Regions from separate parts of the Stenotrophomonas oahuensis genome, predicted to be linked through region 2. Evidence: predicted binding sites of a transcription regulator. Region 2 holds the regulator's gene; the other holds the start of a gene.
The links. Region 2 encodes FliA, which starts transcription of late flagellar genes. Its sites were predicted from a motif close to TAAAGTTTNNCNNNCNNNGGCCGATAA; they were not measured.

Region 1 (14,775 bases), 2.2 Mb from region 2:
CGCTCAGCAACTGGTCCAGGCGCAGATAGCCCCCGTAGGTCAGGCGGCCCTCCAGGTCAGTGTGGATGCCGGCTTCCAGATCGCGTTGGTTCTTGTCGACAGACATGGCGGTGACCGCATGAGGGGGTGCAAGCGTAGCGCAGCGGCCGCCCTACGGTGGCGTGTGGTCGGCCCGTTCAGCGCGGCAGCGGCTGCGACCCATTGCCGCGGACGCCCCGATGAAAGAGCGCTCATGCGCCGTTGCGGCAACTGAATACGTTGATGTTATTGGCCTTTCCGCTCTGACAACGGTATACCCGAAGGCGGCCAGGCGGTTTCCTTGTTGCGCCGCAGGACGGCTTTTTCGTACGCCTTCCTTAACATGGCAATTCATATCATTTGTAACTTCCTGTCGAAGGTGCAGTACGCAATGACGGTTGCCGCTGAGTTCAAGATCGAATACCTGCAGTACCTGGACACGGACGGTAACCTCGTCCGCGATGACCTGCCCGAGGCCTTGCGCGACCCGAAGGCGCTGCTGCCGATGTTCAAGCAGATGCTGTTCGTGCGCGTGTTCGACGGCAAGTCGATCGCGCTGCAGCGCACCGGCAAGCTGGGCACCTACGCGGCCTGCCTGGGCCATGAGGCCGCGCACGTGGGCATTGGTGCTGCGATGCAGAAAGACGACGTGTTCGCACCGTCCTACCGCGAGTACGGCGCGATGTTCATGCGCGGCGTGCGTCCGCGTGACGTGCTGATGTACTGGGGCGGCGACGAGCGCGGCAACGACTACGGCGGCAATGCGGCCAAGGACTTCCCGTTCTGCGTGCCGATCTCCACCCAGTGCCTGCATGCGGCCGGCGCGGCGCTGAAGTTCAAGCTCAACAACGAAAAGCAGATCGCCGTGGCGGTGTGTGGTGACGGCGGCAGCTCCAAGACCGACTTCTACGCCGCGCTCAACTCGGCCGGTGCCTACAAGCTCCCGCTGATTCTGTGCATCGTCAACAACGGCTGGGCCATCTCGGTTCCGCGCTCGGCCCAGACCGGTGCCGAAACCCTGGCCCAGAAGGGCCTGGCCGGCGGCCTGCATTGCCTGCAGGTGGACGGCAACGACCTGATCGCGGTGATGGCCGCCATGCTGCAGGCGCGCGAGCGCGCCCTCGCCGGCGACGGTGGCACCGTACTGGAACTGATGACCTACCGCCTGTCCGACCACACCACCGCCGACGACGCCCGCCGCTACCGCGACGACGCGGAAGTGAAGGACGCCTGGCTGCTGGAGCCGATGCTGCGCCTGCGCAAGTATCTAACCAACGCCGGTGTGTGGAGCGAGGAAGAAGAAGCGGCCTGGACCGCCGAGTGCGGCAAGCGCGTGGACGAAGAAGTGAACCTGTACCTCAACACGCCGGTGCAGCCGGTCGAGGCGATGTTCGATTATCTGTACGCCGACCCGCCGCAGGACCTGCTGGCCCAGCGCGCGCAGGCCATTGCCCTGGAGCAGCGTCATGGATGAGCTCAAGCACGTTTCCGGCACCACCGCGCAGACCCACGCCGCCGACAGCGCCGCCCTTGCGCGCGGAGAACAGACCATGACCAGCACGCCCATCACCCTTATTGAAGCCATCACCCAGGCCCTGGCCTGGGAGCTGGAACACGACAAGTCGGTGCTGGTGCTGGGCGAGGACGTGGGCGTGAACGGCGGCGTTTTCCGCGCCACCGCCGGCCTGCAGCAGCGCTTCGGCGCGGACCGCGTGCTGGACACCCCGCTGGATGAAACCACCATCGCCGGCCTGACCATCGGTCTGGCCGCGCAGGGCATGAAGCCGGTCGCCGAAGCCCAGTTCGACGGCTTCATGTACCCGATGGTCGACCACATCGTCTGCCATGCCGCGCGCCTGCGTTACCGCACCCGTGGCCGCCTGAACTGCCCGATGGTGCTGCGCGTGCCGTGGGGCGGTGGCATCCGCGCGCCGGAACACCACAGCGAGGCCAACGAGGCCATCTTCACCAACGTGCCGGGCCTGCGCGTGGTGCTGCCGTCCTCGCCGCAGCGCGCCTACGGCCTGCTGTTGGCTGCGATCCGCGAACCGGATCCGGTCATCTACATGGAACCCAAGCGCATCTACCGCCAGTACAAGGAAGTGGTGGTCAACGACGGCGAAGCGCTGCCGCTGGATGTCTGCTTCGTGCTGCGCGATGGCACCGACGTGACCCTGGTGACCTGGGGCGCGCAGGTGAAGGAAGCGCTGGAAGCCGCCGACAAGCTGGCCGGCGAAGGCATCAGTGCCGAAGTCATCGACGTGGCCACGCTGCGCCCCCTGGACTTCGCCACCATCGCCGAATCTGTGGCCAAGACCGGCCGCTGCGTGATCGTGCAGGAAGCCCCGAAGACTGCCGGCTTCGGCGCGGAAATCGCTGCGCGCCTGGCCGAGGAATCGCTGTACGACCTGCTGGCTCCGGTCGAGCGCGTCACCGGCTACGACACTCACATTCCGCTGTTCCGCCTGGAAATGAAGTACCTGCCCAGCGTGGACCGCATTGTGAGCGCGGCCAAGCGCGCGGTGGCGGCAGGCTGACATGCGGGCCCGTCTTCTAGGCCCGTACCGCAGCCAGTACCCCAACCCGCTCCGGTTCCGCACCGGCCAGATCGTCGAACTGGGTGTTCGTGACGAGGAATGGCCGGCGTTTGCCTGGGTGCGCACCGATGACGGGCGCGCCGGCTGGGCTCCGGTGGCATGGTTGCAGGTGCTGGATGATGGTCGCGCGGAAGCCCTGCGCGACTACGACGCCCGCGAACTGGACGTTGAAAGCGGTGAACTGGTCAAACTGCATCATGAACACGGCGGCTGGTGGTGGTCCGAACGCGCGAATGGCGCGACGGGCTGGCTGCCGGCCCGCGATCTCGAACTGCTTGAAGAGAACTGCACATGAGTGAGAACAAGAACTTCAACCTGCCCGACCTGGGCGAGGGCCTGCCCGACGCCACCATCGTCGAGTGGTTCGTCAAGGAAGGCGACGTGATCCGGCTCGACGAGCCGCTGGTGTCGATGGAAACCGCCAAGGCCGTGGTCGAAGTGCCCTCGCCGTTCTCGGGCAAGGTGCTGAAGCTGTCCGGCGGCCCCGGCGACATCATTCCCACCGGCAGCGTGCTGGCCCAGTTCGAACTGGACCCGAACCTGCCGCAGCGCGCCGACGGTCAGGACACCGGTCACAGCCACGGCCATGCCGCGCCGGCACCGGCCGCTGCACCGGCTCCGGCTCCGGCCGTTGCCGAAGCGCCCAAGCCGGCCGCCGCCGAGCGCGACGACGCCGGCACCGTGGTGGGTGCTATGCAGAGCTCCAACGCCGTCCACACCGAACAGGCGGTGGCGGTGGGAGGGGTCAAGGCCGTGCCCGCCGTGCGCGCCACCGCGCGCAAGCTGGGCGTGGATCTGAGCCTGGTTCGCGCCACCGGCGCGGACGGCGCGGTAACCATGGCCGACGTCAAACAAGCGGCTGCCGCAGGCAGCGCGAAGATCGGCAGCGCGCCGGCTCCTGCGGCGGCACCGGTTGCCGCGGCTGCACCAGCCCCGGCGCGTCAGGCCGAAGCCCGCACACCGTTGTCCGCCGCCGGCAAGCCGATGCGTACCCAGCCCCCGGGCGTGGTCGCCAAGGGGCAGCCAGAACCGCTCAAGGGCGTGCGCCGCAACATGGCGCGGGTCATGGCCGACGCCCACAGCAAGGTGGTGCCGACCACGCTCAATGACGACGCTGACATCCATGCCTGGCTGCCCGGCAACGATGTCACCGCCCGTCTGGTACGCGCCATCGTGGTCGCCAGCCAGAAGGTACCAGCAATGAACGCCTGGTTCGACGGCGACGCACTGACCCGAACCCTGCATGCCCAGGTCGATATCGGCATTGCCGTGGACACCGACGACGGTCTGTTCGTGCCGGCGCTGCGCAATGCCGACATGCTCGATGCACGCGGCATCCGCGAAGGCGTGAACCGTCTGCGCGAGCAGGTCGAATCGCGCTCGATCGCACCGTCCGAGCTGAGCGGCTACACCATCTCGCTGTCCAACTTCGGCATGTTCGCCGGCCGCTATGCCACTCCGGTGGTCGTGCCGCCGTGCGTGGCCATCGTCGGTGCCGGCCGTGCCCGTCACCAGATGACCCCGGTCATGGGCGGCGTGGAAGCGCACAAGGTCATTCCGTTGTCGGTGACCTTCGACCACCGTGCCGCCACCGGCGGTGAGGCGGCGCGGTTCCTGCGCGCGATGATGGACGACCTGGCCCTGGCCAGCTGAGGCATCGGTGGCCGGACGACCAACGGTCGTCCGCTACCGGCGGCACCGCGCCCCCCTGCGTGGGTCACACCAACCGGTCCGCCTCGATCACCTGCACGCCCGGGGCGGGCTGTAATGCCGCCTCCACCATGGCCGCCGCGATCTTCTCCGCGGGATTGATCCGCCACGACCGCGGCAGCACCGGGGCCAATGCCCCCAGCACCACGCTGGCAGCACGTTCGCCCGCACGGTGCTCCTTGCGGTCGCCGCCAATCAACCCCGGCCGCACCAGCGTCAGCGACGGATATCCCAGCTTCCGCAGGTCCTGCTCCAGCGCGCCCTTGACCCGGTTGTAGAAGAACCGCGACTGCGGATCCGCCCCCTTGGCCGAGTTCAGCACGAAGGCCGCCGCGCCGTGCGCACGGGCCAGACGGGCCACCTGCAGCGGGTACTGGTGATCCACCTGGGCAAAGGCTTCACGACTGCCGGCCTGCTTCAAGGTCGTCCCCAGCGCGCAGATCACCGCATCCACGGCCCACCAGTCGGCCGCTTCCGGCAGCTGGGCGAAGTCCACCACCGGATTGATCAGATGGGTGTCGGCCAGCGCCAGCGACCGACGCGTGGGAGCGACCACGGTCTGGCAGCGGGGATCGTCCAGCAGCAGCTGCAGCACCTGGGTGCCGACCAGGCCGGTGGCACCGACCAGCATCACCTTCATGGGGCGGTCCGTTGTTGTGTAGAGGATGTCTTCAAGCCAGCCGGTCCAGCGCCGATACTGTTCCCACCTACCCTACTCCATCTTCGCCCCAGGACCCGCCGCATGACGGACCATCCCGACGCCCCCTCCAGCCCCGGCACGGCCGTGGGACGGTTGCTGGCGCGCCGCGCCGGGATAACGCCGGTACGGGTCGAGGCCACAGCATCCAGCGCCGTGACCAGCAGCGGCAGCGGCAGTGCCGTCCTGCAGCGCCTGTTTGCCGGGGCGGAGCAGCCCGAGCCGCTGCTGGCCGCTTTTGCCAATGGCATGGCCACCCTGCCGGGTGAACTCGGCGACATGGGCCTGCGCCTGCAGTCGGCGCTGCGCAGCGCCGACTGGGTCAGCTACGGCCGCGCCATGCGCCAGCTGATCGACAAGTACATCCGCACCATTGAGCAGGACAGCGCCGACGGCCCGCCCGACAGCCTGCGTCTGCGCGAACTGCTGCGTCATACCCTGGGTGTCACCGTGGCCAGCCTGCTGCAGAACATGCCCGAGCTGAAGGACGAACCGGTGCAGCTGGCTGCTGAACTGAGGCAGTGGCACCCCGGCATTCCGCTGCAGCCGCTGGAAGTGCGCCTGCGCGAGCTGACCCACCAGATCGGCGTACGCAGCGACGGCTGGCAGGAGCAGCAGGAACTGCTGCTGAGCCTGTTCGACCTGCTGCTGGAGAACATCAGCGAACTGCTCGACGACAGCAGCTGGCTGCAGGGCCAGCTGCACGCCGTGCGCGCCCTGATCGGCGGTCCGCTGGACCGCGACTCGGTGGAACAGGCGCGCAACAATCTGCGCGAGGTCATCTACAAGCAGAGCCTGCTCAAACAGGGCATCGTGGAAAGCAAGGCCGCCATGCGCGGGCTGATGGGCGAGTTCATCGAACAGCTCGATGGCATGGCCGCGCACACCAGCGACTACCACGACCGGATCAGCAGCTACGCGATGGCGTTGAAGGAAGCGCGCAGCATCGCCGACCTCAACCAGCTGCTGCAGGACGTGCTGCGCGACACCGGCAAGGTGCAGGAACAGGCGCTACAGGCGCGCGACCACCTGGGCAATGCACGCCGCGAAGTGGAACAGGCCGAGGCCCGCATTGCCGAGCTCGAGCTTGAACTCAGCGACATGTCCGGACAGATCCGCACCGACCCGCTCACCGGCGCACTCAACCGCCGTGGCTTTGATGAATTGCTGGAAAAGGAGATCGCGCGTGCTGCCCGGCATGCGCATCCACTGGCGATCGCGCTGCTGGACCTGGATGACTTCCACCAGACCAACAGCGAACACGGCCACCCGGGCGGTGACGCGGTGCTGCGCCACCTGGTCACGGTGTGTCAGCTGCTGCTGCGCAATTCGGATGTGGTCAGCCGCATCGGCGGCGATGAATTCGTCATCGTGATGCCGGAAACACCGGCCGCCGACAGCATGTCGACCCTGCTGCGGTTGCAGCGCTCGTTGGCGCAGCGGCCGCTGCATCTGGATGAGCAGCGGGTACCCGTGCATTTCAGTGCCGGGGTAACGCAGTGGCAGGCGGGGGATAGTGCGGAAATCGTGCTGAAGCGCGCGGACGCGGCCCTGTACGCGGCCAAGCGCGTGGGCAAGAACCGCGTACAGGCAGGTTGACCGCGAATCAATGCGCGGCGGCTTTGCCGCGCGCTTTCTGGATGCCGGTGACCGCCAGCAGCACCACTGCGCCCGCAATGACGCCCACGATCAGATTGCCCAGCGCTTCCACCAGCCAGCCCACGCTGGTCTGACCGGCCAGGCCCAGCACGAAGTGATGCAGCGCCGGTACGTTGTGCACCAGGATGCCGCCACCGACCAGGAACATCGCCAGCGTGCCGGCCACCGACAGGAACTTCATCAGCCACGGGGCCGATGCCACCAGCCCGCGGCCGAAGGCGGCCACCGCGCCGCCCTTTCGCGACAGGTACAGGCCGGCGTCATCCAGCTTCACGATGCCCGCCACCAGGCCATAGACGAACACGGTCATGCCCAGCGCGATCACCACCAGTGCGGTCACCTGGTTGATGAACGGCTGCCCGGACACCACGCCCAGCGACAGCACGATGATCTCGGCCGACAGGATGAAGTCGGTGCGGATCGCACCTTTCACCTTGTCCTTCTCCCAGGCCACCATGTCGACCTTCTCATCGGCCAGCGCCTTGGCACGCTCGGCCTTGTGCTGCGCGTCTTCTTCCTTGGAATGCAGGAAGCGGTGCGCCAGCTTTTCCACGCCCTCGTAGCAGAGGAAGGCACCACCGATCATCATCAGCGGCACAACGATCGGGATCGGGAAGCCCTTGGTTTTCAGCCAGGCTTCCAGCGCGCTGATCGCCAGTGCCGCCGGCACCAGGATCGCCTTGTTGACCAGCGAGCCCTTCGCCACCGCCCACACCACCGGCAGTTCGCGATTGGCGCTGACCCCGGTGACCTGCTGGGCATTCAATGCCAGATCGTCGCCGAGCACGCCGGCGGTCTTCTTGGCCGCGACCTTGGTCAGGATCGAGACGTCGTCGAGCAGCGTCGCAATATCGTCGAGCAGGGCAAACAGGCTGGCACCGGCCATGGCAATCCAAGGTTCATTCAGGTGCGCCGATTCTGACCGATCCGGGCACGTTCGTGGAAGATGCCCGGATTCACTGCTCCACCACCTGCTGGCGGCGACACTGCGGGCTCCCCCGTCGCGGAGCCCTGCTTGAGCACCCTGCCCACCCCACCCGAATCGCCGTCGCTGGTCAAAGGCATGAACCGTCGCAGCCAGATCCTGCGCCTGCTGCTGCGCTACCGGCATTCCGGGGTGTTCTCGGGCATGAACCTGGATGCCCGTGCGGTCCACGAGGTGCCGCCGGAAGGCAACCCCGAACAATTCGTCACCGACCTGGAGTCACTGGGCCCCACCTTCGTCAAACTCGGCCAGATGCTCTCCACCCGCCCGGACATGGTGCCGGTGGAGTTCGCCACCGCGCTCGAACGGATGCAGGAGAAAGTCGCACCGATTCCGGTCGAACGCATCTACGCCATCATCGAACAGGAGCTGGGCGCGTCGGTGTCCAAGCTGTTTGCCCGCTTCGACCCCGCCCCGCTGGGCTGCGCGTCCATCGCCCAGGTGCATCGCGCGCAGCTGCACGACGGGCGCGAAGTCGCGGTCAAAGTACAGAAGCCGGAAGTGGCCGCACAGCTGCGCTCGGACCTGGAAGTACTGCGCAGCTTCGCGCTGGCTGCCGATCACCTGACCCAGGTCGGTCGCCGCGTGCGCCTGCGTGACTGGCTCAATGAATTTGCCAAGACGCTGATGCAGGAACTGGACTACCAGGCCGAAGCAGAAAACCTGCAGCGCTTCGGCCAGCACCTGCGCCCATTCAAGCGGCTGTGGGTGCCGCAGCCGATCTGGGACTACTGCAGCCACCGCGTGCTGACCATGGAGCTGGCCCAGGGCGTGCGCGTGGACATGATTCCGGATGTGCGCCGTACCGAGGAGCCGATGGCCCCCCTCGCCGCCGCGCTGATCCGCGGCTATCTGGACCAGATCTTCGTGCACGGTGAGATCCACGCCGACCCGCACCCCGGCAATCTCCGCGTCACGCCGCAGGGGCGACTGGCGATCTTTGACCTCGGCATGGTCGCGCACATGCCGCCGCGCCTGCGCGAGCGCCTGCTGAAGGTGTTGTTCGCTGCCGTGGATGGGCGTGGCGAGGAAGTGGCCGATGAGATCATCGGCATGAGCACGCGGCTGGAAGCGTTCGATGAAGAGCGCTACCTGCGCGAGACCGGCCAGCTGATCGCACGCTATGCAGCCAACAACAGCTTCTCCGAAGGCCGCGTGGTGCTCGACCTGGTCCGCATTGCCACCGCCAGTGGCCTGCGCACGCCGCCCGAACTCAGCCTGCTCGGCAAGGCGCTGCTCAATCTGGAAACCGTGTGCCGGCTGTTGGCACCGGATCTGGACACGCGCCGCATCGTCGAGAAACAGTTGCAGCACGTGATGCGTGCGCGCCTGCGCAAGTCCTTGTCAGCTGCCAATCTCGCCAGCGAGGCCATGGAAGTGCAGCAGCTGCTGCGCGACGGCCCACGCAAGATGTCGGACATTCTGGCGCTGCTGGCCGAGAACCGCCTGCAGATGAAGGTGACCGGGCTGGAAGAATCGCGCCTGATGGAGAACCTGCAGAAGATCGCCAACCGGGTCTCCGCAGGCATCGTGACAGCCGCATTGATTCTGGCGGCCGCACTGATGATGAAGGTCAACACCGGCTGGCATCTGTTCGGCTACCCGGCCATCGCGATGATGCTGATGATGATCGGCGTGGTGCTCGGGCTTGGCATCATTCTCAGCGCGTTGATCTTTGATCGGCGTGCGCGTTCAAAGGAAGAACGCGGCCATCGGTGAACGCGGATTCATGCGTTCACGCCGGTTTTACACCTGCGCGAGCGAAGCGTAGTAAGCGCTGAATAGGTCGCTTCAACAAACATTTCAGTCAGGTTCGCGCAGGCATGATCCGGTCATCAGCCTGTCATGCAGGCGTGCTTGGAAGCGAAACACCGCCTATGACCTGGATCCTGTTGCTGTCGCTGCTGCTGCTCACCGTACTGTTGCTGGCCTCGCGTCGCTGGGTGTGGTGGAAGGTGTCACTGATGTCGGTGCTGCTGCTGGCATTGAGTGCGTGGTGGCTGATCAACAAGCTGTCCGGTGATGGCCTGAATGCGGCCACCCTGTATCACCTGGGTGCCGACATGGAAGGCGCAGGCGTTGCTGACTTCAAGGGTTATATCGCCGGCTTCATCGCACTGGCCCTGGCCTCGCTGCTGCTGCCCCTGCTGCTGGTGCGCCGCCGCAAGTGGAAGGAATCGCGCCATGGCGGTGCCGTGTTCGCCGGCTTTGCGGCAATGTGGCTGGTCGCCATCGCAGTCAGCCCGCTGTATCGCGATGGCCATCGTCTGTACCAGCAGACCCGTCCGGTCGATTACACCGTCATCGCGCCGGAGTACCATGTGCCGCAGCAGCCGTTGCGCAAGCCGCGCAACATCGTCTGGATCTACGGCGAAAGCCTGGAGCGCACCTATCTGGACGAAGCCACGTTCCCGGGGCTGATGCCCAATCTCAACCGTCTGGCCGCGCAGTCGCTGGACGTGCGTGGTCTGGCCCAGGCCGAGGGCGGTGGCTGGACCATCGCCGGGCTGGTGTCGTCGATGTGCGGCGTGCCGCTGACCACGGCGCAGGGCGATGAAAACAGCATGGACCGCATGGGCAGCTTCCTGCCGGAAGCGGTGTGCCTGGGTGACTATCTGAAGCAGCAGGGCTACACCAACCATTATCTGGGCGGTGCCAACGGGCTGTTTGCCGGCAAGGGCCAGTTCCTGGCCACGCATGGGTTCGATGAAGTGCATGACCTGGCCTGGTTCAAGCAGCAGAAGATCGCCCGCTCGCACTTCTCGACCTGGGGCGTGCACGACGACGTGCTGCTGGACAAGGCCTATGACCGCTTCATGCAGCTGTCCAAGGCCGGTCAGCCGTTCATGCTGACCACGCTGACCATGGACACGCATCATCCGGCAGGCCACCTGCCGGTGGCCTGCAAGCGCACCCGCTACCAGAGTGACTACGGCAACATTGGCCTGCTCAATGCGCTCAAGTGCACCGACGGACTGATCTCAAAGCTGGTCGACCGCATCCAGGCCAGTCCGTATGGCGAGGACACCCTGATCGTCATCGCGTCGGATCACCTGGCCATGCCGAATGATCTCAGCCATGTGCTGGCCAAGCAGAAACGCGAGAACCTGCTGCTGTTCCTGGGCAAGGACATCGAACCGCGCCAGCTGGCCACCACCGCTGGGTCCACGCTGGACTCCGGTGCCACGCTGCTGAGCCTGGTCGACCCGGACATCAAGGCCATCGGCTTCGGTCGTTCGCTGCTCGACCCGCAGCGTGCCGACAGCGCCAGCGTTGCCGCACTGCGTGAGGGCGGCAAGGACTTCCCGCGTTACCTCGCGTTCTCACGTTCGCTGTGGCTGGGTGACACCACCCGCCAGCTGCGCATCGATGACGAAAACCAGGTGGTGGTCGGCCTGCAGCACGTGCAGCCGCCGGTACTGCTGGAGTATGACAAGCAGTGGGACCTGAAATCGGTGTATCTGGAGAACACCTCCAAACAGTTCGAGCAAGCCGATCCCGCCAATACGCTGGCTTACGTGGACCGCTGCACTGCCTTCGAGGACGGCTCGGCTGATGGCGACTGGTGCGCCATGCTGGTCCACCGCGACAAGGGCATCAAGCTGTACCGCGATGATCAGCTGCGCCAGGGCTTTGCGGTGGATGCCCCGCTGGATGCCTTCAACGGGCCGGTGCCCAGCATCCGCCAGGCGCACATGATCACCGAGAAGGGCCGTCGCACCCGGGCCGGCCAGTACATCCTGCAGCTGGTCGCCAAGCAGGCCCCGAACCGCGGGTTCTGGATCGAAGCGGTGTCGTCCAAGCGCAAGGTGGTGGTAGCCCAGCAGTGGGTGGAGCCGGACGCGGAGGGTCGTATCACGGTGCCGTTCGGCCTGGACCATGAGGTGGACGATCTGGAGATCCGCGCGTGGCTGAATCATGCCGAGAAGCTCGCCGTGGATACCTTCGCGCTGGTGCCCTCGCGTCGCGGCGGGCGCGGATGACGTTTCCGCCGCTGGACGCGGCAATGCAGACAACGACACTGATCAGGCGATTCCTGCAGGAGTGTCGTCCTGATTTCGTCTTGCCTGACCGAGGGCTGCGGCGTACGTCCGCCCCCAGCCGCGGAAACCACCGCCGCGACTTCCGCCAAGCCTCGTACACTCCGCAACGCGCCTGCGCCGCGCGACGCTGACACCCCGCCAGGAGAACTGCATCCGGTGCTGGATCGCGTCCTGCGCCGGTGTCCACTCACGCCGGCGGAGGTGGCCTGCATCGAGCACGCGTTGCCTCCACTGATGGAGGGGTCTTCGCCCGCCACCCTGACGCCGCTGTTCCTCGCAGCGCTCCAACATCGTCCTGCCGCACAGCGCGCGCAGGTTCAAGCCGTGCTGCAGGATCTGCCACGGGACGACCTTGCCTGGTCAATGGAGTGCCGACGCGTGCTGGAGGCGCTGCTGGACGGGCTGCACCGTCTTCAGGGCCAGCGTGCGCTCGGTGCAGCGCTGTATGCCGTCAGCAACCGGCTGCTGGGCGTGCAGGGCACGCAGGCCGTGCAATGGGCACGGCAGATGCAGGCACTGGTGAGTCTGCTGGATCAGCCCGCGTGGGGACCATGGCTGCGTTGGCTGAGTGAGCTGCCGCTGCCTTCGCTGCGGGAAGGTGTCTGGCTTGAGCCGCTGATCGCGGCCCTGCCGGCCGGCCTGCACGCCCCCCTGGGTGGCGTTGAGCAGGCTCACGACGCACTGGGCAGGACATTGGCGCTGTCCACCTCATCGCTGCGGCTGGCCCTGCTGGGTACCGTGTGGGTGTTGTGGCGGTGTCGGCCAGATCCCGCCGCTGCCCCGGCGACGAGTATCGGACGCCGCATCGCCCAGCTGCCGGCCCGAGTGGACGATCTGGACACCGCAGGGCGGGCCGCGCGAAGGCTGTTTGCTGCTCCCTCGGGGGCAGCCTCGCCGCTCCTGCCCGTTGCCACGGCGGCGGCGGCGTCGATCTGGAGTTCGTCGCAGCAGGGCGGCCGCAGCGCCGGCGTGCTGGCCGGGGCAGGCTGCGCCCTGGCCAGCCTGCCTTCGGCACGGGCCGAGCCGCAGGCTGCAGGTGATGGAGACGACGCGGTGGCCGTGATCGACGCGCTCTGGTCGGTGTGGGACGTCTCGCGCGGCAATGCCAGCATCGATCTGGCGGAGACCAAATGCATCGCCCCGGCGACTGCGCGGAACCACGACGGTCGGCAGGCCGTCCGCGCCGCGCTGGTGTCGCTGTACCACCAGGACGACTTTCTGGGCCGTCTTTACCTTGAACGGGTACCGCCGGGGAGCCTTCGGCTGCGCAACGGCACCCTGACCGGTGCGCGCGTGCAATCACGCACACCGGTCCAGCTTCACCCCCCGCCGGACCCTGCCACACCCCCCGCCTGGTCAGCCGCCACCCGGACGCTGCTCGGGCAACTGCAACAGGCGGTGGACAATGTCGGCGGCTGCCATGACACCGCTGGCCGGCGCCTGGATTGCGCGTTGCAGGTCCAACTTGGTACGCCCCTGCCGACGTCTCACGTGACCACTCATGCCGTGTCCGGGCTCATCGGGCGCGTCGAACAGCACCTGCGTGCGGATGCCGCGCTCACAGCAAAGCATGAGCATGCCACCCTGGCCTGGCTGCTCGGCGAGGTGCAGGCCGCCAAAGCACTGCCGGTACGAGGACTGGAACCCGCCTGGAACAGCCTGCGCCCGGACCCGCGCTCGCACCTGGGCAGCAGTCTCGCTCTGGCGCGGCGGGTGCTGCGCATGCTCTCGGACCACCCCGCGTTGATCGCGCGGTGTGCGGAACGTCAAGCCGACCCGCTGCGTCTGGTGGTGCCGCTGGAGGGCGACGTAAGCGCCGACGCGCTCATATCGGGCCACGCAGTTCACGTGTTCGCGCTCGATGCGCCCCCCCCCGGGTTGGCGGTCCTGGTCGGGATGCTGCGCGGCCTCACCGCCATGCTGCGGGCTCCGGTGCGTGCCAGCGGCCATCTGCGGGTGCCGGAAATGCTGGCGTACTACGGCATTCCCTTTCCGGACGTTCCGCAGGACGACGTACCCTTCGACCGCTGTCTGGCTGCGTTGACGAGGCGGAAGAATGAGGTCTTCGCGGCCAGCCCGCCTGACCCTGCGGCCCCCGCACCGCCTCTTGTGCCCCGCCCGATGCAGCAGGTCGTGGCGGACCAGCTGTGGCACCAGTTCGATCGGCTGCCAGCCAATGCCAGCGTGGTCCTTTCGGAGACCGGGTTGAGTGGTCGTCCAACGGCACCGGTGCAGGTCGCGTGGCAGGATGCCCGCGAACAGCTGCTGGCGTTGTTCGAAGGCGAACCGCTGTGGCGGGTGATGCGGGCTGCGAACGTGTCGTTCCATAGCCTCCGGGTCAGCCCGGACGGCGTGATCGCAGGCGATCGCATCGATGGCCGCATGCTGCATCTGAACGTCACCTCGGTTCACGCGGCGGGCCCGGCGCTGGCGGCACTGCAGCACCTTGCCACGCGTCTGGGGTGCGTGACACCCGCCGCACAGGCACCGCTCTCCAGCGTGCTGCTGTGGCACGGCGTCACGCCGGTCCCCGCCCGCACAGCCTGTCAGGCGGTCCGCGTGACCACACCTGCGGAGCGGCTGCGGTTGCTGCACGCGCTCTACGTGCGATGGTCGCCGCCACCGGGTGGCAGCTCCGATCACCAGCGCGACACAGCAGACCTGGGTGATCTGCAACAATCACTTTCCACTCTGCAGCTGGATGCGAACGGCCACTACCGGCCTTCACTGGGCACGGCGGCGGCCGCGGTCACTTATGGTGCGCTCGGGCCGTTCGCACTGCTGCTGGAGCATCCCGACGTGCAGGTCGCGCTGGACGCGATCGGGTCGTTCCCGCACCTGCTGTCGGTGGACGCCGCCGGACTGCTGGTGGCCCATCTGCACAACGGCGAGACCCATGCGCTGGCGCTGCAGCAGAACCAGACCGCCGCCGGTGCGCTCGCCCCCCTCGTGACGCTGCTGGCCGGCCAGGCCACGCAGCTGGGCGGCCGCGTTCGTTCGGATGGTCGCGTCAACCTCGCCGCACTGCTGTCCGCACACGGTGGTTGCGGCGCGCAGGACGGCGGC
Region 2 (14,775 bases):
GAAATGAAGGAAAGCGAAGGCAGCCCGGAAATGAAGGGCCGCATCCGCCAGATGCAGCACCAGATGGCCAACCGCCAGATGATGGAAGCCGTCCCCACCGCCGACGTGGTGGTGGTCAACCCCACCCATTACGCGGTGGCCCTGAAGTACGACGGCGGCAAGATGGGGGCTCCCACCGTGGTCGCCCTGGGCGTGGACGAAACCGCGCTGCGCATCCGTGAAGTGGCCGACGGCAACAAGGTGCCGCTGGTCTCTGCCCCGCCTTTGGCACGCGCCTTGTATCGGGAAGGGAAACTCGGCAAGGAAATCCCCGTGAGACTGTATTCGGCCGTGGCCCAGGTCCTCTCCTACGTCTACCAGCTGCGCGCCTGGCGCGGCGGCCCGATGCCGGCTGCGCCGCGTATCGATGTGGATGAATTCGGCAAGGGAGGCCGCCCATGAGCGCCCAGCCCGCCCAAGGTGGCATGAACGCCCGCCGGGTCCTGGACATGATCCGCAGCGGCCTGGGAGCTCCGCTGATCGTGCTGGCCCTGCTGGCGATGGTGGTGGTGCCGCTGGCCGCGCCGGTCCTGGATGCCCTGTTCACCTTCAACATCGCCATCTCGCTGATGGTGCTGCTGGCCGTGGTGTACGTGAAGCGCCCGCTGGACTTCACCATCTTCCCGATCGTGCTGCTGGTCACCACCATGCTGCGGCTGGCCCTGAACGTGGCCTCCACCCGCGTGATCCTGCTGAACGGCCAGAACGGCCATGACGCCGCCGGCAAGGTGATCGCCGCCTTCGGCGAGTTCGTGATCGGCGGCAACTACGCGGTCGGCATCGTGGTGTTCGCGATCCTGACCATCATCAACTTCGTGGTCATCACCAAGGGTGCCGGACGCGTGTCGGAAGTGACCGCCCGTTTCATCCTGGACGCCATGCCCGGCAAGCAGATGGCGATCGACGCCGACCTCAACGCCGGTTTGCTGACGCGTGAAGAAGCCAAGGTTCGCCGCGAAGAAGTCCGTGAGGAAGCCGACTTCTACGGCGCGATGGACGGTGCCAGCAAGTTCATCCGTGGTGATGCGATCGCCGGCATCCTGATCCTGTTCATCAACATGCTGGGCGGCCTGGCCGTCGGCGTGCTCCAGCATGGCATGCCGTTTGGCGATGCCGCCGCCACCTACACCCTGCTGTCCATTGGTGACGGTCTGGTGGCGCAGCTGCCGGCGCTGCTGGTGTCTTCGGCGGTGGCCATGCTGGTGACCCGCGCCTCGCGCTCGCAGGACATGAGCCAGGCCATGATGGGCCAGGCCTTCGGTCAGTACCGGGCACTGGCGATCACCGCCGCCATCCTCGGCGTGGTCGGCCTGGTGCCCGGCATGCCCAACGTCGCCTTCTTGACGCTGGCCGCCATCCTCGGCTTCATCGCCTGGAAGATCTACAAGAAGCAGCAGGCAACTGCCGCGGCCGACGCGGCCCCGGTGGATCCGAACGCCCCGGTGATCGGCCTGCCCGGCGGCACCCCCTCGCCCACCGCCGAGCTCACCTGGGACGAACTGCGCCCGGTCGATCCGCTCGGGCTGGAGGTCGGCTACCGGCTGATCCCCCTGGTCGACAAGGCCAACGGCGGCGAGCTGATGGCGCGGATCAAGGGCGTGCGCCGCAAGCTCACCCACGACATCGGCTTCCTGATTCCCTCGGTGCATATCCGCGACAACCTGGAACTGGGGGCCACCACCTATCGTCTGCTGATCCACGGCGTGCCGGTGGCCACCGCGGAGATCCATCCGGACCGCGAACTGGCGCTGGACCCGGGCAGCGCGCTCGGCGCCCTCGAGGGCATTGCCGGCAAAGACCCGGCGTTCGGCCTGGATGCCACCTGGATCCAGCCCCACCAGCGCGCCCACGCCGAATCGATGGGCTACACCGTGGTCGACCCGGCCACCGTGGTCGCTACCCATATGTCGCACCTGATCCGCGAGCATGCGCCGGAACTGCTCGGCTTCGAAGAAGCCCAGCAGTTGCTGGCCAACCTGGCCAAGAGCGCGCCGAAGCTGGTCGAAGACCTCACCCCCAAGGCGCTGCCGCTGTCGGTGGTGGTGCGGGTGCTGCAGAACCTGCTGATCGAGCGCATTCCGATCCGCCAGCTGCGCAAGATCGCCGAATCGCTGGTCGAGCACGCCCCGCTGAGCCAGGACCCGGGCGTACTGACCGCCGCGGTGCGCAATGCGCTGGGCCGTTTCATCGTTCAGGAGATCGCCGGAATGTCGCCGGAGCTGCCGGTGTTCACCCTCAACCCACAATTGGAACGGGTCTTGCAGGAGTCCACTCAGGGGAATGGCGCCGCGCTGGAACCCGGACTCGCCGAGCGACTGCATCAAAGCCTCGCCGAATGTGTCGGCAAGCAGGAAGCGAAGAACGAGCCCGCCGTGGTGCTGGTCCCCGCCCCCGTACGTGCCGCGCTGGCACGCCTGGTCCGCCACAGCGTTCCGTCGCTGTCGGTCCTGGCCTACAGCGAGGTACCCGAGGACAAGCGGTTGAAGCTGGTCGGCACGATCAGCTGAGCCGGAACTCCGACAGTACAGCGTCAGAAAACAGACACCACTTCGAACATCACGCAGCAGGAACAGAAGGGAAACCCGGACCGTGCAGACCACCGACAACCAGCGCTTCCCTTCACCCGAACAGCCGCCCAAGTCCCGGTACCACAGCATGAAAATCAAACGCTTTGTCGCTCCCGATATGCGCTCGGCCATGAATCTGGTGCGCAAGGAACACGGCCCCGACGCCGTGATCCTGTCCAATCGCCGGATCGAGGAAGGCGTTGAGATCGTGGCTGCCGCCAACTACGACGAAGGCGCGGTGCAGCGTGCGCTGGAAGCGGCACGCAAGGACGTGGCCCCGCCGCCGCCGGCCCCGCGCCCGCGCAGCGCCGCCGATGCGATGATTGCGGCAGTCACGCGCCGCAAGCCCGCTGCGCAGGCAGCCGAACCGGTGGCCGCCACCACCTCGGCGGTTGCCGCGCTGGCCCGCGCCGCCGTCGGTGCCACCGGCCGCACCCTGGACACCGCCAACGAGAACGTGCCGCCGCCGGGCAGCAGCGGCTTTGCCGCCACCCTGGCCCGCGCCAACCCGCAGCCGCTGGTGGATGCCCTGCCGGAGCAGATCTTCGCCCCGTTCAATGTGGAACAGGCGGCCGCCGCCGAACGCGCACCTGCTCCTATGGCGGCACCGGCTCCGGTTGCCCCGCCGGCCGCGGTGAACCGCGCCCGCTTCATCATCGACCCGCCGACGGACGACGAGCCGGTGCTGGACATGCGCGCATCGGTGGCGCGTCCGGTGCCGCCGCCGATGCCGGCCCAGCAGATGCAGCGCGTCCCGGCCGAAGCCCCGATGGCCCCGTTGTGGGAAACCGTGCCGATGGTGCCGGTGACCACGCCGGTCGCCGCGCTGAATCCGATTGAAGACTCGCCGGTGTTCGCCCCGGTTGCCGAGGTCGCCCCGGTCATCGAGGTGGTGCCGGTCGCGCCGGCTCCGGTCGCCCCCGCGCCCATTGCTCCGCTGGCCCCGGCCGCACCGATGGCCTGGATGGCTCCGGCCGCCCGCCCGCTGGCTCCGATGAGCGCCGCCAATGAACCGGCGGAACTGCCGGTCGCCCTGGCCGCTGCGGTCGAGGCCATGGAAGCGCCGGTCCTCGCCCCGACCGTGGTCCCGACCCCGGCACCGACGCTGAACCTGGTTCCGCGCGACGACGAAGAGCTGCGCCAGCTGCGTCACGAAGTGGCCGGCATGCGCCAGGTCATCGAACGCGAAATGACCCGCTTCACCGACGAGCGCCTGCGCGGCTCGGCAGTGCGCGCCGCCGCGCTGGACCTGATGGACGAGTACGGCTTCGACGCCGGCATCAGCCGCGACGTGGCCCTGCAGATCCCGCTGGACACCGAAGCCCATCGTGGCCGCGGTCTCATGTTGGGCCTGCTGTCGCGCAAGCTGCCGATCGCCCCGATCGACCCGTTGGAAGCCGGCGGCGTGATCGCCCTGGTCGGCCCCACCGGTGCCGGCAAGACCACCACCATCGCCAAGCTGGCCTCGCGCTTTGCCGAAGCCCATGCCCCGCGTGACGTCGCTCTGGTCACCACCGACACCGGCCGCATCGGTGCCCGCGAACAGCTGTACGGCTTCGGCCGCCAGCTCGGCATCGCCGTGCACGAGGCCAACAGCGGCAGCGACCTCGCCCAGCTGCTGGAACGCCTGAAGGACTACAAGCTGGTGCTGATCGACACCGCCGGCCTCGGCCCGCGCGACCGCGCCCTCGCCGCCCAGCTGCAGTGGCTGCGCGCCGCCAGCCAGATCCGCACCCTGCTGGTGCTGCCGGCCAACACCAGCTTTGGCGACATGGACGAAGTGGTCCGCCGCTTCAGCGCCGCCAACCCGCAGGGCGTGGTGCTGAGCAAGCTGGACGAGACCGGCCGTTTCGGCACCGCCCTCTCGGTGGCCGTCGACCACCGCCTGCCCATCACCTGGGTGACCGACGGCCAGGACGTTCCTGAAGACCTGCACCGGGCCACCGCCGCCAATCTTGTACTTCGCCTTGAAGATTTGCGCCGCGCGGCCGATATGCCCTGCAACCCGGAGTTGAACCATGCCGTCGCGTGAGTACGCCAAGCTGACCCAGAATTTCCCGCTGTCGGCCACCCGCAGCCAGCCGCTGGGCCCGGTCCGCACCATCGCCGTCAGCGGCGGCAAGGGCGGCGTGGGCAAAACGAACGTCTCGGCCAACCTGGCCGTGGCGCTTGCCGACATGGGCAAACGCACCCTGCTGCTCGACGCCGACCTGGGCCTGGCCAACATCGACGTCATCCTGGGCTTACAGCCGAAGCTGACCCTGGCCGACCTGGTCGCCGGGCGCTGCACCCTGGACGAAGTGATCATGGAAGGTCCCGGCGGCGTGCTGGTGGTGCCGGCCGCGTCCGGCCGCCGCCACATGGCGGAGCTGCAGCCGGCCGAACACGTCGGCCTGGTCAACGTGTTCTCCGAACTGGAGCGCGAGCTGGACTTCATGATCGTCGACACCGCCGCAGGCATCACCGATGGCGTGTTGACCTTCTGCCAGGCCGCCCAGGACACCGTGGTGGTGGTCTGTGACGAACCGGCCTCGATCACCGACGCCTACGCGCTGATCAAGGTGCTGTCGCGCGAGCGCGGGGTTGACCGTATCCAGGTCGTGGCCAACATGGCCCGCGATCCGAACGAAGGCCGCGTGCTGTACGAAAAGCTGAGCCGGGTCTGCGACAAGTTCCTGGCGGATGTCTCGCTGAACTATCTGGGCTGCGTGCCGCAGGACGACTGGCTGCGCCTGTCGGTGCAGCGCCAGCAGCCGGTGGTCAAAGCCTACCCGTCCAGCCCGGCCGCGCAGGCCATCACCGAAATCGCCCGACGCACCGCGCGCTGGCAGGCTCCGACCGAACCGCGCGGCGGCGTCGAGTTCTTCCTCGAACGCATCCTCAAACAGCGTGGGGTGGCCGCATGAAAGGTGCCGCGCAATACAAAGAGGTGCAGCGTGCTGCTGCCACCGAGTGCATTGCCCAGCACTCGGACCTGGTGCGGCGCATCGCCCACCACCTGGCCGCGCGCCTGCCGGCGAGCGTCGAGATCGACGACCTGATCCAGGCCGGCATGATGGGGCTGATTGAAGCGTCGCGCAGCTATGACGCCGACCAGGGTGCCTCGTTTGAAACCTATGCCTCGATCCGCATCCGCGGTTCGATGATCGACGAGATCCGTCGTGGCGACTGGGTGCCGCGCTCCGTGCACCGTCGTGCCCGCGATGCCGCCTCGGCCATCCGCAAGCTGGAGCAGAGCACCGGCCGCGCCGCCAGCGCCACCGAAGTGGCGGCCGCGATGGAGATGCCGCTGAACGAGTACCTGCGCCTGATGGAAGATGCCGCGCGTGGCCAGGTGCTCAGCCTGGAGTCGCGCATCGAGGACCAGGGCGAGCTGGATACCGTGGCCCAGGGCGGCCCGACCCCGCAGCAGGTGCTGGAACGGGGTGAGTTCGGCCGCGAGCTGGGGGCCGCCATCGGCCTGCTGCCCGAACGCGAACAGCTGGTGCTGTCGCTGTACTACGAACAGGAATTGAATCTGAAGGAGATCGGCGCGGTACTCGGCGTAAGCGAGTCGCGCGTCTGCCAGATCCACGGCCAGGCGGTGCTGCGCCTGCGTGGCCGACTGAAGATCTTCGAGGCGGCCGACGCCGGCCTCGAGAACACTTGATACCGAGGAAAGTGCTTTGAACAAGAACATGCGTATCCTGATCGTCGACGACTTTTCGACCATGCGTCGTATCGTCAAGAACCTGCTGGGCGATCTGGGCTTCACCAATACGGCCGAAGCCGAGGACGGGCATGCCGCATTGGCGCTGCTGAACAGCCAGCCGTTCGATTTCGTGGTCACCGACTGGAACATGCCGGTGATGACCGGCATCGAACTGCTCAAGGCGATCCGCGCCGACGCCAAGCTCAAGACCCTGCCGGTGTTGATGGTGACTGCCGAAGCCAAGCGCGAGCAGATCATCGAAGCGGCCCAGAACGGGGTCAACGGCTACATCATCAAGCCGTTCACCGCGGTCACGCTGTCCGAGAAGCTGGACAAGATCTTCGAACGACTGGCAGCGAGCGCCTGATGGAAACCCTCAGCGACAAGTCGGCGCTGGTGCAGCGCCTGCAGGATGCCCTGGCCGCGCTGGAAAGCGGCGACGAAGCCGGCTGGCGTCGGGAAATCGACGCGCTGGGCGCGCTGCGCACCCAGCCGATGATGGCCGGGCTGAACCGGCTGGCACGCGAGCTGGGCCAGGCGCTGGGCGAACTGCCCACCGTGCCCACCGAAGCCGGTGAGCTCGATGACGCCTGCGCACGCCTTGATCATGTGGTGGCGATGACCGAACAGGCCACCCACCGCACTTTGGATCTGGCCGAGGAATGCCGTTCGCTCACCGAGCAGTTGCGTGCCGAAGGCCTGAATCCGGAGCAGGATCAGCAGTTGGACCGCATCCGCCACAACCTGACCGAAATCGCGCTGACCCAGAGCTACCAGGACCTTACCGGCCAGATCATCCGCCGCGTGGTGGGGATCGTGCGCCGCGTGCACGAAGGCTTTGGTGCGCTGGGCCTGCCGCCGCCGAACGACGACGACCGCAAGAAGCAGGACAACGGCCTGGCCGGCCCCGCCGTCAACGGGCTCGACCGCCATGCGGTGTCGCAGGTCGACGCCGATGACCTGCTTTCCGATCTAGGGCTTTAAGACCATGAGTGCTGTTCCAGACGATATCGCCGCTGACTTCATCCTCGAGGCCCAGGAGATCCTGGATCGCCTCGGCGAACAGCTGGTCACGCTGGAACAGGCCCCGCAGGACGCCGACCAGCTCAACGCGGTGTTCCGCGGCTTCCATACCCTCAAGGGCGGTGCCGGCTTCCTCGGCATCCAGGCCATGGTGGAACTGTGCCACGCCGCCGAGGAAACCCTGGGCATGGCCCGTTCCGGCCAGGCCGTGCTGCAGGCGCACCACTTCGATGCCGCCCAGCAGTCGCTGGACTATCTGCAGTCGATGCTGGATTCGGTATCCGCCGGCGAAGAACCGGGCTATGCCCCGCCCGCGCTGATCGCGCAGTTCGACGTCAACGGCGGTGCACCTGCCCTGGTCGCCGCCGCACCCACTGCAGCTGCGGCAGCACCGGCCAGCGACCTGATCACCGACGATGAGTTCGAGGCGCTGCTCGACCAGCTCCACGGTGGCGCTGCGCCCACCGCCGTGCCCGCCGCGAAGAAGGCCGACGACGGCCTGATCGGCGAAGACGAATTTGAAGCGCTGCTGGACCAGCTGCACGGCGGTGCGGCCCCGGGCGCGCGCGCGGTCGCTGCGGTCCCGGCCGTTGCGCCGGCCCCGCGCCCCGCCGCAGCACCCGCTCCGGCTGCCGCGCCGAAGCCCGCCGCTGCCAAGCCGGTTGCCGAAGCCGAGCACACCGTGCGCGTGGACACCAAGCGCCTGGATGCCATCGTCAATCTGATTGGCGAGCTGGTGCTCTCGCGCAACCGCCTCAAGACCCTGCGTGCGCGTCTGCATGACGAAGAGCTGGACCGCGCCGTCTCCACCCTGGACATCGCCACCGCGCGCCTGCAGTCGGCGGTCATGCGCACCCGCATGCAGCCGGTCGGCAAGGTGTTCTCACGCTTCCCCAAGGTTGCCCGCGACGTCGCCCGCAACCTGAAGAAGGAAGTGGAGCTGGAGCTGATCGGCGCCGATACCGAGCTGGACCGCAACCTGGTGGAAGCACTCGCCGACCCGCTGGTGCACCTGGTCCGCAACGCGATCGACCATGGCGTGGAAATGCCCGACTTGCGCGAAGCGCAGGGCAAGCCGCGCAGCGGTCATGTGCGCCTGTCGGCGCAACAGGAAGGCGACTACGTCAGCATTGAAGTGCAGGATGACGGGGCCGGCATCGACCCCGAGCGGCTGCGCGCCAAGGCCCGCGAGAAGGGTCTGATCGATCCTGAAGCCGCCGCCCGCCTGAGCAGCGAGGAATGCCTGCACCTGGTGTTCCTGCCTGGCTTCTCGACCAAGCAGGAAGTCACCGATATCTCCGGCCGCGGCGTCGGCATGGACGTAGTGCAGTCGCGCATCCGCGAACTCAGCGGCCAGATCCAGATCCAGTCCGAACTCGGTCGTGGCAGCCGCTTCATGATCCGCGTCCCGCTGACCCTGGCCATTCTGCCGACCCTGCTGGTGCAGGCCGGCGAGGACGTCTATGCGCTGCCGCTTGCCCGCGTGATGGAAGTCCTGCACGCCCCCAACTCGCAGCTGGGCTGGTTCGACGGCCGCGCGGTGCTGGACCGTCGCTCGCACACCCTGCCCTTGGTCGACCTGCGCCACTGGTTGGCGGTCGAACCGGTGGCCTCGCCGCTGCTCACCATTGTCGTGCTGCAGGCCGGCGAAGCCCGCTTCGGGCTGGTGGTGGACCAGGTCCGCGGTCGCGAGGAAGTGGTGATCAAGCCACTGCCCAAGACCCTGCGCGGCCTGCGCGGCTATGCCGGGGCCACGCTCATCGGGGATGGCCGCATGGCGCTGATTCTCGACGTCGACGGTTTGCGCTGACGTAGAGCCGGGCTTGCCCGGCTGAACGCGCCGATGAAATTGGCACACCCGGAAATGTGAACCCCGTCCACCCTGCGACACCCGGTCGCTCAAGACCGCTTCACGCCCGCCGATACCCGAACAATGGACAGACTCAGCCTCATCGGACTTTTTCTCGCCCTGGCCTCGCTGGTCGGCGGCAGCATCCTCAAGGGAGCCGGTCTGGCGTCGCTGTGGTCGCCGGCCGCTTTTGTGATCGTGATCGTGGGTACCCTCGCCGCGATCCTGCTGCACACCTCGCCGGCGGTGTTCAAACACGCCTTCAAAATCGTGCGCTGGATCGTGCGTCCGCCCGGCAGTGACCGCCAGGATCTGATCCGCCAGATCGTGGAGTGGAGCAACATCGCCCGCCGCCAAGGCCTGCTCGGCCTGGAAGCGCAGGTTGATGCGCAGGACGACCCGTTCCTGCGCAAGGGCCTGCAGCTGCTGGTCGACGGCGTCGAGCCCGAGTCCATCCGGCACATGCTGGAAATCGAACTCAGCAACCAGGAAAGCCAGGACCTGGCCGCCTCCAAGGTGTTCGAAGGCATGGGCATCTATGCCCCCACCCTCGGCATCATCGGTGCAGTACTGGGCCTGATCGCGGTGATGAAGAACCTCGCCGACCCGAGCAAGCTCGGCCACGGCATCGCCGCCGCGTTCACCGCCACCATCTACGGCATCGCCTCGGCCAACCTGCTGTTCCTGCCGATTTCGGCCAAGCTCAAGAGCGTGATCCATCACAACTCGCGCGACCGCGAAATGATCATCGAAGGGTTGATCTCCATTGCCCAGGGTGAGAACCCGCGCAACATCGAAACCAACCTGTCCGGGTTCCTGCACTGACATGGCGCGCCGCAAAGCCCACGAAGAGCATGCAAACCATGAGGCCTGGGCGATCCCCTACGCCGACCTCATGACGCTGCTGCTTGCCTTCTTCGTGGTGATGTACGCCATTTCGTCCATCAACGAAGGCAAGTACCGGGTCATGGCCGATGCGCTGACCACCGCCTTCGGCGGCGCACCGCGCACCATCAACCCGGTGCAGGTCGGCAACCAGCAGGTACAGGGCGGTGGCTGGGACAGCCCCAACGTGATCAAGGCCGGCAACCGCATCGGCCCTTCCGCGCCAGCCCCCTCCAACGACCCCACCCTGCTGCCGGCGATGGCGTCGCAGATGCGCATGCCGGTGTCGGTGCACGACCAGGAACAGATCCGACGTGCCGAGCAGCAGCTCAACGGCATCGCCGACCGGCTGACCGCGACACTGGCCCCGCTGATCGACCGCGGCATGATCACCGTGCGCCGCACCGAACTGTGGATCGAGGTCGAAATCAACAGCGACATCCTGTTCACCACTGGCTCGGCCTCGCTGGACGTACACGCCCGCCAGACCTTGTCCAGCCTGGCCGAGGTCCTGCGCGACGCGCCCAACGGCGTGCGCGTGGAAGGCCACACCGATGACGTGCCGATCGCTACAGCGCTGTTCCCCTCGAACTGGGAACTGTCGGCCGCACGCGCCGCCAGCGTGGTGCACCTGTTCGCCGACCAGGGCCTGCAGCCGGCCCGGCTGGCAATGGTCGGTTACGGCCAGTTCCGTCCGCGCGAAGACAACAGCAGCGCGGCCGGTCGCAACCGCAACCGCCGGGTGATGGTCATCATCCTGGCCGACACCGCGCAGTCGGTGGATCCGCTGGGAGCCAAGCTCACCGCCGAGACCACTCCCGAGGCACTCGGACAGCCGGCCGCAACACCCCCCGTTTCTCCCATCGCACCGGTGCAGTTGCCACCGGTGCCGGCCGGCAGCCGCGTAGGCGCCGCCGTTCCCCCTGCAATGAAGGAGTGAAGCAATGCGTATCTGGGCAATTGCCAATCAGAAGGGCGGCGTCGGCAAGACCACCACCACGCTGGCGCTCGGCCGCGGGCTGGCTGCGCAGGGTCACCGCGTCCTGCTCATCGACCTGGACCCGCACTCCTCGCTGACCCGCGCTTTCAATGTGCCGCTGGATCCACCGCCTGCCGGTGTGCTGGAGCTGTTCGCCGCGCCGCCGGCCGAACTGGCCACGCTCGCCCATCGCAGCGAGATCCCCGGCCTGGACTTCGTCTGCGCGCAGGCCGCACTGGCCACCCTGGAACGCCGCAGCGCCAACCAGCCCGGCCTCGGCTTGGCACTGCAGAACGCCATGGCCCGCCATCAGGGCCAGCACGATTACATCCTGCTCGACTGTGCGCCCACGCTCGGCCTGCTGATGATCAACGCACTGGCCGCCGCCGACCGCCTGATCATTCCCACCCAGGCCGAGCCGCTGGCCCTGCACGGGCTGGACGGCATGGTCCGCACCGGTGAGATGGTCGAGCGTTCGCGCCGCCGCGCGCTGCCGATGAGCATCCTGCCCACCCTGTTCGACCGCCGCACCCGTGCCGGCAACGAAACCGTCAAGGAAATGCAGGACCGCCACGGCCACCGCGTGTGGGAAGACGCCATTCCGGTCGACACCCGCATCTGCAATGCCGCCAGCCTGACCGTGCCGGCGCAGTCCGATGACTACCCGGGGCGCGGTTTAGCCGCCTACCGGCGCGCACTGGAGTGGATCCTGGCCGACGACGCCCAGCAGATGGAGCGCGCCGCATGAGCACGCCTGGTGTACTGGACGATTACCTGGAAGAGCTGCTTGGTGATGCCATCGCCGTAGCACCGACCGCGCCTGTGGAACCCGACGCCCCCGCGCCGGCCTTCGATACGCCGACCTCGCCGGGCGCGCCGGCCAACCTGGCCTTGCTCGACGAGCTGATGAACGACCCGGCCCTCGGCCCGATCACGGCCTTCGACACCCCGACGTCCCCGGGTGCACAGGCCAACCTCGCCCTGCTCGACGAACTGATGAACGATCCTGCACTGGGCCCGGTGGTCGATGTAGAGCCGGGCCTTGCCCGGCTTGCGTCCGAAGACGACCGCCCGGACTGGAACGACCTGCCCGACGAAGCCCTGCACGACACGCCCGTCGTCGCCGCACCCGTTGCCGCACCACCCCCTGCCCCCGCAAAGCCGGCACCCGCCCCCCTGCCGCCGCGCGCCGCGCCCACCCCGACCGCCCGCGCTGCCCCGATTCTGCCGGCCAACGCCCCCAACCCGGCGCGCCCGGGCAGCTGGCAGGAACTGCAGGCGCAGGCCCTGAACCCCGCGTCCAGCCCGCGCGAACACCGCCGCGCCAACGAGCGCACCTCGCGCTGGCTGCGCATGCGCTGCGGCAGCCAGGCGTACGCATTGGAGCTGCTCAAGGTGCAGGAGGTGGTGCTGCCAGTCCCGCTGCTGCCGCTGCGCGGCACCCCGGCGGCCATGCTGGGCATCATGAATCTGCGTGGCCAGGTCGTCCCGGTGATGGACCTGGGCACCCACCTCGGTGCCGGCCCCGCGGTCGACGACGCCAACACCCGCATCGTGGTGCTGGAAGAGAACGGCGAGACCATGGGCCTGCGCGTCTCGGCCGTTGAAGACGTCGCCAACCTCACCGATTCGCAGATCGAACCGCCGGATACCGCCCGCATCTGCCAGATCTCCAACGACCTGTTCCGGGGCGTGGCGCGGATCTCGGCCCAGCCAATGATCCTGCTCGACGCCACGCAATTGTTGAACTGAGAACCAAAAATCACATTAAAGGTTCCCTCAACCCCGCCGTTATTGACCTAGGAACCGTTTGTCCGGAGCAACGATGAGCACTGTGGCCCTGGGTGATGATCTCGGTATCGAGAACAGCACCGAGCTCAAAACCCGCCTCGCCCCCCTGGTGGACCAGGAAGGCGACCTGACGCTGGACGCCAGCCAGGTCGGCCGTATCCATACCGCCGCCATGCAGGTGCTGTGCGCCTTCGTCGACACCCGCCGCCAGGCGGGCTACGCGACCGGATTCGACGGCTGCACCCCTACCTTCCGTGATGCCGCGCGCCTGCTCGGCCTCACCCAGGCCCTGGGCCTGGATGCAACCCATGACAACCTGAAATCTGTGGAGAACGCGGCATGAGCGCACGTATCTTGGTGGTGGACGATTCGGCGTCGATGCGCCAGATGGTCTCTTTCGCCCTCACCTCGGCCGGCTTTTCTGTTGAAGAGGCCGAAGACGGTGCGGTCGCGCTTGGCCGCGCCAAGGGTCAGCGCTTCAATGCGGTGGTCACCGACGTGAACATGCCGAACATGGACGGCATCTCGCTGATCCGCGAGCTGCGTCAGCTGCCGGACTACAAGTTCACCCCGATGCTGATGCTGACCACCGAGTCGGCCGCCGACAAGAAGTCCGAAGGCAAGGCCGCCGGTGCCACAGGCTGGCTGGTCAAGCCGTTCAACCCGGAACAGCTGGTCGCCACTGTCCAGAAAGTCCTGGGCTGATCCCCAACCGCCTTCCCTCTTCCCCGTAACCGGACCCGAACTGTCATGAGCATGGACCTGCAACGCTTCCACGCCACCTTCTTCGAGGAAAGCCGCGAAGGCCTGGACGCGATGGAAGCTGGCCTGCTGGCACTGGAATCGGGCCAGCAGGACCCTGAAATCATCAACTCGGTGTTCCGCGCCGCCCACTCGATCAAGGGCGGTGCCGGCACCTTCGGCTTCGATGCCATCGCCGCGCTCACCCACGTGCTGGAAACGCTGCTGGATGAGCTGCGTGCCGGCAAGCGCGCGCTGGAACCGGTGGCGGTGGATGCCATGCTGTCGTCGGTGGACGTGCTGCGCGCCCTGTTGCGCGAAGCCGAACACGGCCAGCCGGCCGACCCGCAGGCCGTCGCCGCAGTGAAGGCGCGCCTGGAAGCTGTACTGTCCGGCACCGCCGCCAGCACCGCAGCGCCGGTCGCGGCCAAGGTCGACGACACCCCGGAAGCGTGGCAGATCGGCTTCGTGCCGGCTCCGTCGCTGTTCATGAGCGGCAATGATCCGCTGCGCATCATCCGCGAACTGGAACACCTGGGTTCGCTGCAGGTGGCCGCCCGCCTTGAACGCCTGCCTGGTTTCGACGCGCTGGATCCGCTGGAAGCGCACCTGGCCTGGGACCTGGGCCTGGTCGGCAAGGTGCCGCGCAGCAAGATTGAAGACACCTTCGCCTGGGTGGTGGACGACTGCGAACTGGACATCCGTCCGGCCGCGCCGCCCAGCCTGGCGACCAGCGCGCCGGCACCGGCTGCACCGGTCGCCGCCGCCACGACTCCCGCTGCTGCACCCGCCGCCGGAGCCGCTGCGCCGGCCGCTGCGCACGAAGCAGAGACCTCGATCCGCGTCGCGGTTGAAAAAGTCGACGCCCTGATCAACCTGGTCGGCGAACTGGTCATTACCCAGGCCATGCTGAAGCAGGTGTCGCACGCACTCGACCCGGTGCATGCCGAGCAGCTGTTCGCCGGTCTGGACCTGCTGGAACGCAACACCCGCGATCTGCAGGAAGCGGTCATCGGCGTGCGCATGCTGCCGGTGGATGCGGTGTTCCGCCGCTTCCCGCGCCTGGTCCGCGACCTGTCCAGCCGTCTGGGCAAGCAGGTCCGCCTGCGCACCGTCGGCGAAGGCACGGAACTGGACAAGGGCCTGATCGAAAAGATCGCCGATCCGCTCGTCCACCTGGTCCGCAACTCGATCGACCACGGCCTGGAAA

Region 1: PDM29_RS05590 (GGDEF domain-containing protein) is a predicted target of FliA. The motif match lies at 4,997-5,023, and genes of this name have one in related genera.

The regions. Positions count from the first base shown of each region.
Region 1 is NZ_CP115541.1:1,270,023-1,284,797, forward strand. It holds gene PDM29_RS05560 (tryptophan 2,3-dioxygenase) at 1-106, opposite strand, end outside; gene pdhA (pyruvate dehydrogenase (acetyl-transferring) E1 component subunit alpha) at 410-1,492, shown strand; gene PDM29_RS05570 (alpha-ketoacid dehydrogenase subunit beta) at 1,485-2,555, shown strand; gene PDM29_RS05575 (SH3 domain-containing protein) at 2,557-2,910, shown strand; gene PDM29_RS05580 (dihydrolipoamide acetyltransferase family protein) at 2,907-4,268, shown strand; gene PDM29_RS05585 (NAD-dependent epimerase/dehydratase family protein) at 4,333-4,965, opposite strand; gene PDM29_RS05590 (GGDEF domain-containing protein) at 5,068-6,621, shown strand; gene PDM29_RS05595 (DUF808 domain-containing protein) at 6,629-7,567, opposite strand; gene PDM29_RS05600 (ABC1 kinase family protein) at 7,745-9,385, shown strand; gene PDM29_RS05605 (phosphoglycerol transferase I) at 9,544-11,649, shown strand; gene PDM29_RS05610 (hypothetical protein) at 11,866-14,775, shown strand, end outside.
Region 2 is NZ_CP115541.1:3,665,558-3,680,332, reverse strand. It holds gene flhB (flagellar biosynthesis protein FlhB) at 1-441, shown strand, start outside; gene flhA (flagellar biosynthesis protein FlhA) at 465-2,546, shown strand; gene PDM29_RS21130 (AAA family ATPase) at 2,695-4,638, shown strand; gene PDM29_RS16440 (MinD/ParA family ATP-binding protein) at 4,625-5,512, shown strand; gene PDM29_RS16435 (RNA polymerase sigma factor FliA) at 5,509-6,255, shown strand; gene cheY (chemotaxis response regulator CheY) at 6,272-6,664, shown strand; gene PDM29_RS16425 (protein phosphatase CheZ) at 6,664-7,281, shown strand; gene PDM29_RS16420 (chemotaxis protein CheA) at 7,286-9,130, shown strand; gene PDM29_RS16415 (flagellar motor protein) at 9,254-9,994, shown strand; gene motD (flagellar motor protein MotD) at 9,996-10,994, shown strand; gene PDM29_RS16405 (ParA family protein) at 10,999-11,781, shown strand; gene PDM29_RS16400 (chemotaxis protein CheW) at 11,778-12,785, shown strand; gene PDM29_RS16395 (STAS domain-containing protein) at 12,859-13,167, shown strand; gene PDM29_RS16390 (response regulator) at 13,164-13,529, shown strand; gene PDM29_RS16385 (chemotaxis protein CheA) at 13,575-14,775, shown strand, end outside.